DNA from 2 places in the Pontibacillus salicampi genome. Region 2 is predicted to be linked to the other one. Evidence: a T-box and tRNA genes for the amino acid it is inferred to sense, from the RefSeq annotation. Region 2 holds a T-box; the other holds one or more tRNA genes.
What was found. A T-box is a leader RNA that pairs with one kind of tRNA and senses whether it is charged. The one in region 2 lies ahead of ACFFGV_RS02360 (valine--tRNA ligase), so its partner is inferred to be a tRNA-Val.
Positions count from the first base shown of each region.

Region 1 (5,440 bases), on a different contig from region 2:
CAGAAACACTTGAAGTGGAGAAAAGCAAGCGGCTTGTTCAAGATCCCCCAATGGGTGCCTGGAATAGAATCAACCTCGAATGGTCAGAGGATGGTTTTCTTTATGCTAATACGGGAGGAGACCTTTATGTCCTTAACACCGAAACCATGGAACACAAGTACGTGACTAACACTGTTTCCTTTGACATAGGAGAGGATGGCGACATTTATTTTTCACCTTATGGGAATCGCACCCAGTTATCCAAAATTGAAGTGCTAAGCCCTGATGAATATGCATGGGAACCCGTTACTGTTAAGAACAGCGGCTTCGAGCAGGGTATGGATTTTTGGGAATCCATGTTTGATACAGGAACCAACTATACCTATAATGTCTCTACTGAACAAGTGTATGAAGGAAAGCAGAGTCTAAAGGTCAACGACGCCACAAGGGATTACTCCGTCGCTATCCATAGTGATCCAATTCCTGTCACCCCTAATAAGGACTACTTGAGTGAAGTGATGATGTACATGAATGGTGGCTCTCCGAGTCTTCTCATCCGTATTTATGATAAAGAAGACAATCAAATAGCTAGTGAAGTCCGACATGTATCCCCAAACTATGGTGAGTGGCAGCGAGTACAACAGAAAATTCACGCCCCCGCCAATGCAGCCTATGCAAGATTATTCGCCCTGAGCACCCGGTATCAACAAACAGATGGGTATTATGATTCCTTTGCACTATACGAGAAGGTAGAAACAACAGAACAACTGCAGGATATCACCCTACAGGTTGAGGATACTACACTTACGAGAGGACAGCAGACAAGTTATACCGTAACAGCTGTTTTACCAAACGGAAAAAAAGAAAAAATGGAAGATGTTACGATGTATTCTTCAGATAACAGTACCGTGAAGGTGGTAGAGGATACATTAGTGGGAAAAAACCCTGGTAGCACTATCATACATGGCGAAGTAATGTATAAAGAAACCACGTATAAAACAGATTCGATTGACATAACCGTTGAAGTCACTTCCCATTCCTTTCAAGACTATCTGGATCAAAGAGCCAAACAAGGAGACCTTCCCCGCTCCATGTACAAGAAATTAGAGAATCAATGGAGACAGGTACACCATCACAAGAATAATGGGAGAACCGAACAAGCAAGGCATCACCTTTCCGTTATGGAGAAGCACCTGGAAAAGTGGAAACCCGAAGAAACGAATACCAAACAGGCGCTTTTGATCGATCTTGACTATTATGGTAGCCAAGTATTGGAGGAGGAATAAAGTGAAAAACATGATAAGTCTTTTCGTAATGTTTCTGTTCATCGTTTCAGGCATCGGTGCCCTGGAAGTCCATGCTGACAATGTCAAGAAGGTAGGAACGCCCCATTATAGTGTAGCAATTATGGGTGCATCCTATGGAAGCAGCAGCACAGAAACTGATGGCTATATATACACCGTCGCCAATGGTGACCCTGCCGTCTTAAACGTCATTGACGCCCAAACAGGAGAACGAGTCGATAGCCTCCCATTAGAAGGCGCCTCCTTCTCCTGGGGTGTTGCCCACGATGACAATGGCTATGTGTACATCGCTGGTAGTGACAAATTCTATCAATATACCATTGAAACAGGAGAGCTTCGTGCATTTGGTAGGCCTGTTCCATCTGAAAACTATTTATGGCGCATCGCCGTAGATAACCAAGGACGTGTATTCGGAGGTACGTATCCAAACGGGAAAGTGTATATGTACAACCCTGAAACCGATGCTTTCCGGGATTATGGTACTGTTGTCGAAGGGCAAAAATATGTCCGCAGTATTGACGTGGATAACAAAGGGAATGTGTACGCTGGAACTGGTACATCCGGAGCCCACATTGTACGAATCGATATTGATACAGGAGAAAAAGAAGAAATCACCCTACCAGAACCATACCAGGACCAAAAGACCGTTTACGATTTAGACGTCAAAAAACAGCACCTCTTTGCCAGAGTAACAAACTCCGCTACTCTGCTAGTCTATGACCTACGAAAAGGAAAATGGGTAGACGAAATAAAGGATGTAAAGGGTCTCGATGTTTCTGATGCAGGTCCTGGAAACAAAGTGTACCTTATTAAAAATGATGCCACCCTATACGAATACAAATTAAACCAGTACAAGTTAAAAGCCACACCAATGAACGGACTGTGGAGCGCGAGAGATTTCGGCTGGATGAAATATAAGGAAAAAGGCTACCCTGGGAAAAGTCTCGTTTCCATCCGCTATGATGGAAACTATTGGATCTATAACCCCATTACCGAAAACCACAAAATGCTCCAAGCAGATATTAAAGGGGAGCCCATCGACATCCAATCCATTGGAGTCGGACCAGATAACAACATCTATACAAGTGCCTATATGGTAGGAGGACTTACCAAATACACCCCTTCTACAGAGGAATTCGAGCGCTATAGCGGCAACGGACAAACCGAGGGCATGATATCAACCGACAACTATCTTTACCTCGGCACCTATCCAGGAGCAAATGTATTTCAATACAACCCAAACCAACCATACGAGCTTGACCCCATCAAACCAGAAGAAGCGTCCAACCCGAATTTATTATTCTCCCTTAAAGAAGAAGGGCAGGATAGACCCTTTGCCCTTACAGAAGGAGATGGAAATGTATTTGTCGGCACCGTACCAGACTACGATAAACTAGGTGGTTCTTTGAGTACTATCGACGAATCATCTGGTACGCATAACACGTACTATAACATCGTAGATAACCAAAGCATCATCTCCCTCACCTATCAGGATGGTATTGTCTACGGCGGAACAAGTATTTGGGGAGGGCTTGGTGTAGAACCAACAGAAGAAAACGGGAAGCTTTTCATTTGGGATCCAGCTTCTGCATCGAAAACCTACGAAACGGTACCTATTCCCGGTCATGGAGCTGTAACCGAAGTAGCATTCGATGATGACGGGTACCTTTGGGGCATTACAATTAATACGATCTTCAAATTTAATCCAGAAACGAAAGATATCGTCCAATCGAAGAAACTATTTAATTTTAACTGGGATCAGCTAAGCCACTCATGGAGAAGTGCTCATTTAGAGTATGATAAGAGTGAAGGTCAATTTTATGGAAGAACCCAGGAAGGTATATTCCGCTTCAACCCTGATACTTGGGAATATGGAGTACTGGAGCCAAATGCAAGCTTGTTTGCAATGGATGATAATGGTGATATTTATTTTGCAAGAGGAACAGAATTATTTAGATATGTAAGGTAGTGTTCGTAGCAACAGGAAGCGTAATTAACATACAAAGGGGCATCCTACTATGGGATGTCCTCCTTGTTCATCCTTATTCCAATAACTAGAAATAATCATTCTGTTTCCATAAATCTTATGACACATCATAAAAAATCCCTAAAGCCTTAAAGGCTCTAGGGATTTACTGTATGATTCCGACTGGGCTCGAACCAGCGACCTCTACCCTGTCAAGGTAGCGCTCTCCCAGCTGAGCTACGGAATCGTGTGGGAAATTATGGTGCTTTGCTTTTATTAAGACATTTATTAATATACCGCTTTCTTTCGTTGGTGTCAATAGATTTCGATATGGTTACTGTAATATGCAGCATCCGGTGGGTGTGGGCACCGGATGCTTGCTGGCTATTGGCTAACAGCTTTTGTGGTGCCATTTTCTGCGATATAGGTTAGTACAGTATCTTTAATGGTTAAGTCTATTTTCCCAGTAATGCTGTCCACGCAGATGATGTCATAGGTGTTGTGTTTGTTATGAATATAGCCAATCCAATAAGGGACGTGCAGGGTCCATTGATTCTGTATGCTGACGTTAATGTGCTGGCGTTTCTTTTCCTTTGTGAATAACTCCCAGTAGATGGCGTTATGGGCTTCTTCCTTGGTGATGGGGTGATGAGTCGGGAAGAAGCCTCGTTGTTGCTGTGTTGTATGAATCTCGTAGTCTACTGGTAAGATTGCTTTGATGTTGTTGATTGGTTCAATGGCGATTCTGCCTTCCATGCCCTCCTGAATGCTGTGTGTGGCTGCGTGATAGTCAGAGCAACAGAAGGGGATATGCATCTGCTCGATGGACACGAGTCTGTTGGTGTTGCGTATTTTTTTCCACCAGTTTGATTGCAAATGGGCTTTTATGTTGGTCGTTGCTTGTTGCTTCGTGATGGTGGATGCTAGATAATGATTCATTAAAATGCCTCCTTATAGGTTTTGCAAGTATAAGAGAAAGGCGATTACGGCAAAGAAGTAGAGCACCAGATATAACGGCCATCTTTTTGTTTTTTGTGCTTCCTCGTACTCTTCTTGACTGATGGAGCTTGCTGCTTCAGCACGAGATGCTAGCTTGTCCTGTATCTCGCTTTTTCGTTCCAGGGTAAGCCCTTCCACTTTTTCGGCTGTTGGCTTTGCAAACGCTTGACTAGCTAAATAGCCGAGAGTTATTGCAACAACAGCGCCAACCAGGTTGTTGTATAGCCAAGACACCTCTGCAAAGGTGGTTACCATCCATACGGAGACCATGCCGGCGATTACTCCGATAAAGGCCCCTGTTCCGTTGGCACGGCGGGTAAAAATAGCTAGAATGAATACTCCTAACAATGCACCGTAGAAATAAGAGCCGACCTTGTTAACTGCTTCAATAACAGGTCCAAGATTGCCAGCGAAGAAGGCAAAGATAGTAGCATAGATTCCCCAGAAAACAGTAGCGTAACGGGATGCTTTTAGATAATGTTCTTCCGATGCATTCTTCTTATAAAACTTTCGATAAAAGTCTCGAATGGATACGGCTGATAAGGAGTTCAGGGCAGAGTCGAGACTGGACATGGCTGCGGCGAATACCCCTGCCATTATTAGTCCCGATATACCGATTGGAAGCTCATTCACAACGAATTTAGGGAAGAGCTCATTCAAGTTTTCGACGTCTGGTGTTCCTGCGTATTGGTAGTAGATGTATAGTAGAACACCTATTAATAAGAATAATAGCATTTGTGGGATCATGAGTACTCCGCTCAATACGAGCGATAGTTTACTTTCACGGATAGACTTACTCGTCAAGACACGCTGAATTTGGCTTTGGTCTGTACCAAAATAGGAAGCGTGCAGGAAGAAGCCACCGAGAACCCCTGCCCAAATAGTATATTCAATTGATAAATCAAAGGAGAAATCCAAGGAATTAAGCATACCCGTGTTGGCTGCTGTATTCATTACTTCTCCCCAGCCTCCTGGTACGTCCTGAAAGATCACGAAAATGCTTAGTCCAGCGCCAATCCATAGGACAACCATTTGGATAACATCAGTCCATATAACAGCACTAATTCCCCCAAGGACGGTGTAGGAAACAGCTAGTACTGCCATAATGATAATGGTCAAGCTCACATCCATGCCGGTCACAACAGATAGAACAAGCGCTGGTGCGTATAACACAACTCCTGTGCCAAGTCCG
Region 1 covers NZ_JBHLTP010000011.1:399,958-405,397, forward strand. Annotated here, with positions in the region: gene ACFFGV_RS14085 (FIMAH domain-containing protein) at 1-1,265, shown strand, start outside; gene ACFFGV_RS14090 (outer membrane protein assembly factor BamB family protein) at 1,276-3,252, shown strand; tRNA gene ACFFGV_RS14095 (tRNA-Val) at 3,424-3,496, opposite strand; gene ACFFGV_RS14100 (hypothetical protein) at 3,634-4,188, opposite strand; gene ACFFGV_RS14105 (sodium:solute symporter family protein) at 4,201-5,440, opposite strand, start outside.
Region 1: it encodes a tRNA-Val, which carries the amino acid that the T-box ahead of ACFFGV_RS02360 (valine--tRNA ligase) is inferred to sense. The anticodon was not compared.

Region 2 (5,440 bases):
ACAAAGACGAACCCAAATGGATCCGTCTTTATACGCTGTCTTGTTTACATTAAGATTTTAATTCTTGAATTCGTTCCTCCACTTTGGAACGCTTTTCCATGTAATCTTGTTCCTTTTCTCGCTCAGCCTGCACAATATGCTCTGGAGCTTTATTGACAAATTTCTCATTAGATAGCTTTTTCTGAACAAGATTTACTTCATCGTCCCATTTCTTACGCTCTTTTTCAAGACGTGCAATCTCTTCCTCAATATCAATCAAGCCTTCTAAAGGCAAATAAATTTCTGCTCCTGTAATAACTGCCGACATCGCTTTTTCTGGAGCCTGAAGAGTGGAATCAATAATAAGATCACTCGGGTTACAGAATCGTTCTAGATAGTGACGATTGGTATCTAGTTGTGCTGCTACCTTTTCATCAGAGGCCTTAATCATTAATTGAATTTGCTTGGACATTGGCGTATCTACTTCAGCTCGAATGTTACGAACGGAACGGATAATCGATACCAGTCGTTTCATTTCTTCAGAAGCTTGTTCATTGTGCAAGTCTGCACGGCCCTCTGGCCATTGAGCAATTGTAATAGAATCTCCCTTAGTCGGTAACGCCTGCCAAATCTCTTCCGTAATAAATGGCATGAATGGGTGAAGCATACGCATTGTGTGATCGAGTACATAAGCAAGAACAGAACGAGTCGTTTGTTTCTTAGCCTCATCCTCTCCATATAACGGCAGCTTCGCCATTTCAATATACCAGTCACACAACTCATCCCAGATGAAATTATATAAATGACGACCTGCTTCACCAAACTCATATTTATCAATATTCTTTGTTACCTCTTCAATGGTTTCATTCAATCTTGTTAATATCCATTGGTCAGCAAGGGATTTCTCACCCTCTAGATTAATTTCATCATACGTAATGTTCCCCATATTCATGAGGGCAAATCGAGAAGCATTCCAAATCTTGTTGGCAAAGTTCCATGTCGCCTCTACTTTATCCCACATGAAACGTAAATCCTGGCCTGGTGTAGAGCTCGTAGAAAGGAAATAACGAAGGGAGTCAGCACCGTATTTATCAATTACATCCATAGGATCTACACCATTACCTAGTGATTTACTCATTTTTCGGCCTTCCGCATCTCGTACCAATCCGTGGATTAATACATCTTCAAATGGACGACGACCAGTAAACTCAATAGATTGGAAAATCATGCGAGATACCCAGAAGAAAATAATATCATAACCAGTAACTAGCACACCGGTTGGAAAATAGCGATTGTAATCTGAGCTTTCTTCATCTGGCCAGCCCATCGTAGAAAACGGCCATAACGCTGAAGAGAACCACGTGTCGAGTACGTCATTGTCTTGAACCCAGTTTTCTAAGTCCTTCGGTTCCTCCCTGCCTACATACAATTCACCTGTTTCTTTATGATACCAGGCAGGTATACGATGCCCCCACCATAACTGACGGGAAATACACCAGTCTCTAATGTTCTCCATCCAGCCAAGATATGTTTTCTCAAAACGGTCTGGAATAAAGTTGACTTTATCTTCCCCTCCTTGCAACTCAATTGCCTGATCGGCAAGGGGTCCCATTTTTACGAACCATTGTGTAGACAAATACGGCTCCACGACAGCCCCGCTCCGTTCTGAGTGACCAACTGAATGCATGTGCTCTTCAATCTTGAATAATACTCCCTCTTCTTGAAGATCCTTAATCAACCGCTTTCTGCATTCAAACCGATCCATCCCCTGGTATGAACCAGCTCTCTCATTCATCGTACCATCTTCATTCATGACGAGTACACGTTCTAGGTTGTGCCGATTCCCAATCTCAAAATCGTTAGGATCGTGTGCTGGTGTAATCTTAACAGCCCCGCTGCCAAATTCCATATCCACATAATCATCTGCTACGATTTCGATTTCGCGACCAACAATTGGCAGCTTTACTTTTTTGCCAATCAAATGCTGATAGCGTTCGTCATCCGGGTGAACAGCAACTGCTGTATCTCCTAGCATGGTCTCTGGTCGAGTCGTTGCAATTTCAATATGGTCACTGCCATCTACTAAAGGATAGCGCATATGGTAAAAGTGCCCTTGTACTTCTTGATAAATAACCTCTATATCGGAAAGTGCGGTTTTCGTATCAGGATCCCAATTAATGATATATTCCCCTCGGTAAATGAGACCTTTCTCATAAAGGGTAACAAATACTTCTCGAACCGCTTTTGACAACCCGTCATCCAGTGTGAAACGCTCCCTCGAATAATCTAATCCAAGTCCAAGCTTCTCCCATTGTTGACGAATAAAGCTTGCATATTCCTCTTTCCAATCCCAAGCCTGTTCTAGGAATCCTTCTCTGCCAAGATCATAGCGACTCTTCCCTTGTTCTTTCAGCTTTGCTTCTACTTTGGATTGAGTCGCAATTCCAGCATGGTCCATCCCCGGTAACCACAGTACATCATAGCCCTGCATCCGTTTCACTCGAGTAATAATATCTTGCAGTGTTGTATCCCAAGCATGACCAAGGTGTAAACGACCTGTTACGTTAGGGGGTGGAATAACAACGGTGTAAGGTTCCTTAGAAGCATCATCCTTTGCCTCAAAGAACTTTCCTTGTACCCAAAAATCGTAGCGCCCTTTCTCAATCGTATTAGGATCATATTTAGTCGGTAATGAAACATCCATCTGTTCGTTATCCATATCAGATTCCCTCCTCAAATTATTGCCTTCCCGAAGTTTTGGAAGGAGTGGCATGAATAGCAGCAACGCCGTATTTCCTGTTATTTTATGACATTACGCTAAACAAAAAAGCCCTTCTCATCCTATGTAAAGGACGAAAAGGGCTTCGCGGTACCACCTTTATTTCTAGATATGAGGATAGACTTCCCCCTACCTAAACACTTCCATTGTTAACGGAATATTATCCGGCTTCTTCTACTAGCTCTTCAAAGAAGCTGCATCTAGGGCGACCTTCTGTACTCAAGCACCTAAGAACTTCTCAGCAAATCGTTCTCTCTCTGCAAGGGTTTGATGTACGTACTCTTCCCCGTCACGGCATTTCGCATCTTAATTGTATTTATATTTTATCCACATTTACATCATTAAGTCAATCCTTGCTGCAAAAAACTTTCATTCACCAACAAGGGCGTATTCTTCATAAGATAGGGTAGAGGTAGGATATTTGCTGACAGGCAAGCTATTTTCTTACGTAACACTCTTATCGTCTTCTCGTGAACTCTTATAAAGGAGGTTATAGGTGATGGGGCAATATTATCGGTACAAACTTCCTCCCTGGTGCCGCCAGTGGCTGCTAATATTAGAGAAATGCTGTCTCCCTATTTTAATATTCCAACTATGCCGCACATTGCTGTTCCCAACCACATTCGATGTTTTTATTTTAGGTGTATGGCTTGGGTTATATTTTGCCTTCTACCTTAAATGGATTTAAGCTTCTTCACTTTGTTCCTCTTGCTGTTGAATAAATGTTCTTGCATTACTAAGCTGCTCCTGTACACTCAATGCATGCTGAAGAACAAAGTAAGAGCGTTCTAATTTCTGAACAAGAAATGGCTGCCCGCTGTCTCGGGCGCCTCCTACATAAGCATCGACTTGATCTATATAATGATCAGTATTTAATATATAAAGGGCAAATAAACATCGCTCTGAATTCAATAAATTAAATTTATCTTCATAAGAAGAAAAGGTAGAGATCAATTGCTCTACAGGTGCATCATGATAACGAATAATATTCCAATAATAAGAGGTTAAGTCAAAAACAGCATAGTTCCAGGATGCTCTTTCCCAATTCAGCAAATACGGTTTATTCTCATCATAAATAAAATGACTTGGCTTTAAATCCCCATGACATAAAGTAAGGCGGATTTTCTTGTCCTCCTCGATATCCTCAAGAAACCTGTCACACCATTCCTCAGACATTTCGTAAATCCGCAATAAATCTCTAAAGTGAGTACACACCTGTAATTCCAAAGGAGCCATATAATGATGCTTCTCAAATTCGATAACATAGCTTTCTAGCTTATCGCGATCCTGCACAATCCTTTGCTTCTTCTTCTCCATACGCTCTTCGAAATCTTCTTTTTTCACAACATGGGTTTTCGCTGTTTTTCGATGGACTTCTCCTAGAGTAGAATAAAACAATTCAAACGGATAGGGCGGTGAGTCCCGGTGAGGTGCCTCTATCCATGGCATTACATAATACGTTTTGTCCTGATGGTGCACGAAGAATTCCTCCCGAGGAGTCATATATAATGGAATAATACTCGGGACCTGATGTTCATTTGCACCTTGATATGCTGTAATAAAGTCAAGCTGCTGTTCCTGGGTCATACTAGTTTCCTTCACTGCTATGTTACCGATAGATGTAGATACTTTATATAATTTATCTGTCTGTTTCCTTATATCATTAGGATAGAAACCATAATGAGCAAGGACTTCTTGTAACGGTTCACTCATCTCCTTGTCTCCCCTTTTTGTGTTCACCCGTTTGCTTTACAGGAAAAGAGGCTGACGCCTATTCGACTGTCAGCCCCCTGCTCCTTTTTATGCTTTAGATGGTATATATAAGATCTGTCCTGCTGAAACATCGTCATCGCCCAAATTATTGACACGACTTAAATGAGTAGGAGGAATTTTATATTTCTGCGCCAATGAACCCAATGTATCACTGTCTTGAACTATACACATCCGCATCTTTGTGTACGGCTCTTCTTCCCCACCAAACATAGAGGTTAAATACCTTGCATCTGGAGGCACTGCTTCTTCCGTTCTATCATACTCCTCTTCGTCCTCTTCCTCGTATTCATACTCATACTCTTCTTCCTCATCGTCCACGTCAGGTGTATCAGCCTTTTCCAGATTACCAAAAAACTCAGAGAACGACTGAGATTTGGTGAAATTCCATCTGCCTCCTTGGGCCTGTTCTTCTTCCTCTTCCTCAACATAATCAGGCTCTTCTAGAGAAGAGGGAGGTGTGTACGTATTTCTTTCTTCTACTTCTGCTTGCGGTTCATCTTCGTACTTTACATCAAAATGAAATCGCTGACCTAAATCTTCATACCCACCATAAGACGGGATAGACGGGAAGGATGATGCTGACTCTTCTGGTGATGAAGCAGCCCTCTCCTCTTTTACTCCATGGATGGCAACTGTAGCATTTAGCTTTAACTGACCTTTTTCCGGAAGCTCATAATCGAAGGCATCAATACTTACTGTTACATCATCCACACTATCTATTCTGTTTCTTGGAATAGATATTTCCACAGGAAAACGATGGTAGCATTCACTTACTCCGTCTTCATGTGTCTCTACTTCTTCTATTAAACGCTTGGATGCATGGTCTCTGAGGGATAGCACTTGATGTTCCTCTTCTTCCAATTGCGATGAACTTACCTGATAATATTCACCAGTTAATTCGATCACGCC
Region 2 covers NZ_JBHLTP010000003.1:185,143-190,582, reverse strand. Annotated here, with positions in the region: gene ACFFGV_RS02360 (valine--tRNA ligase) at 50-2,698, opposite strand; T-box leader at 2,825-3,060, opposite strand; gene ACFFGV_RS20870 (YszA family small membrane protein) at 3,258-3,446, shown strand; gene ACFFGV_RS02355 (phosphotransferase) at 3,443-4,471, opposite strand; gene spoVID (stage VI sporulation protein D) at 4,559-5,440, opposite strand, start outside.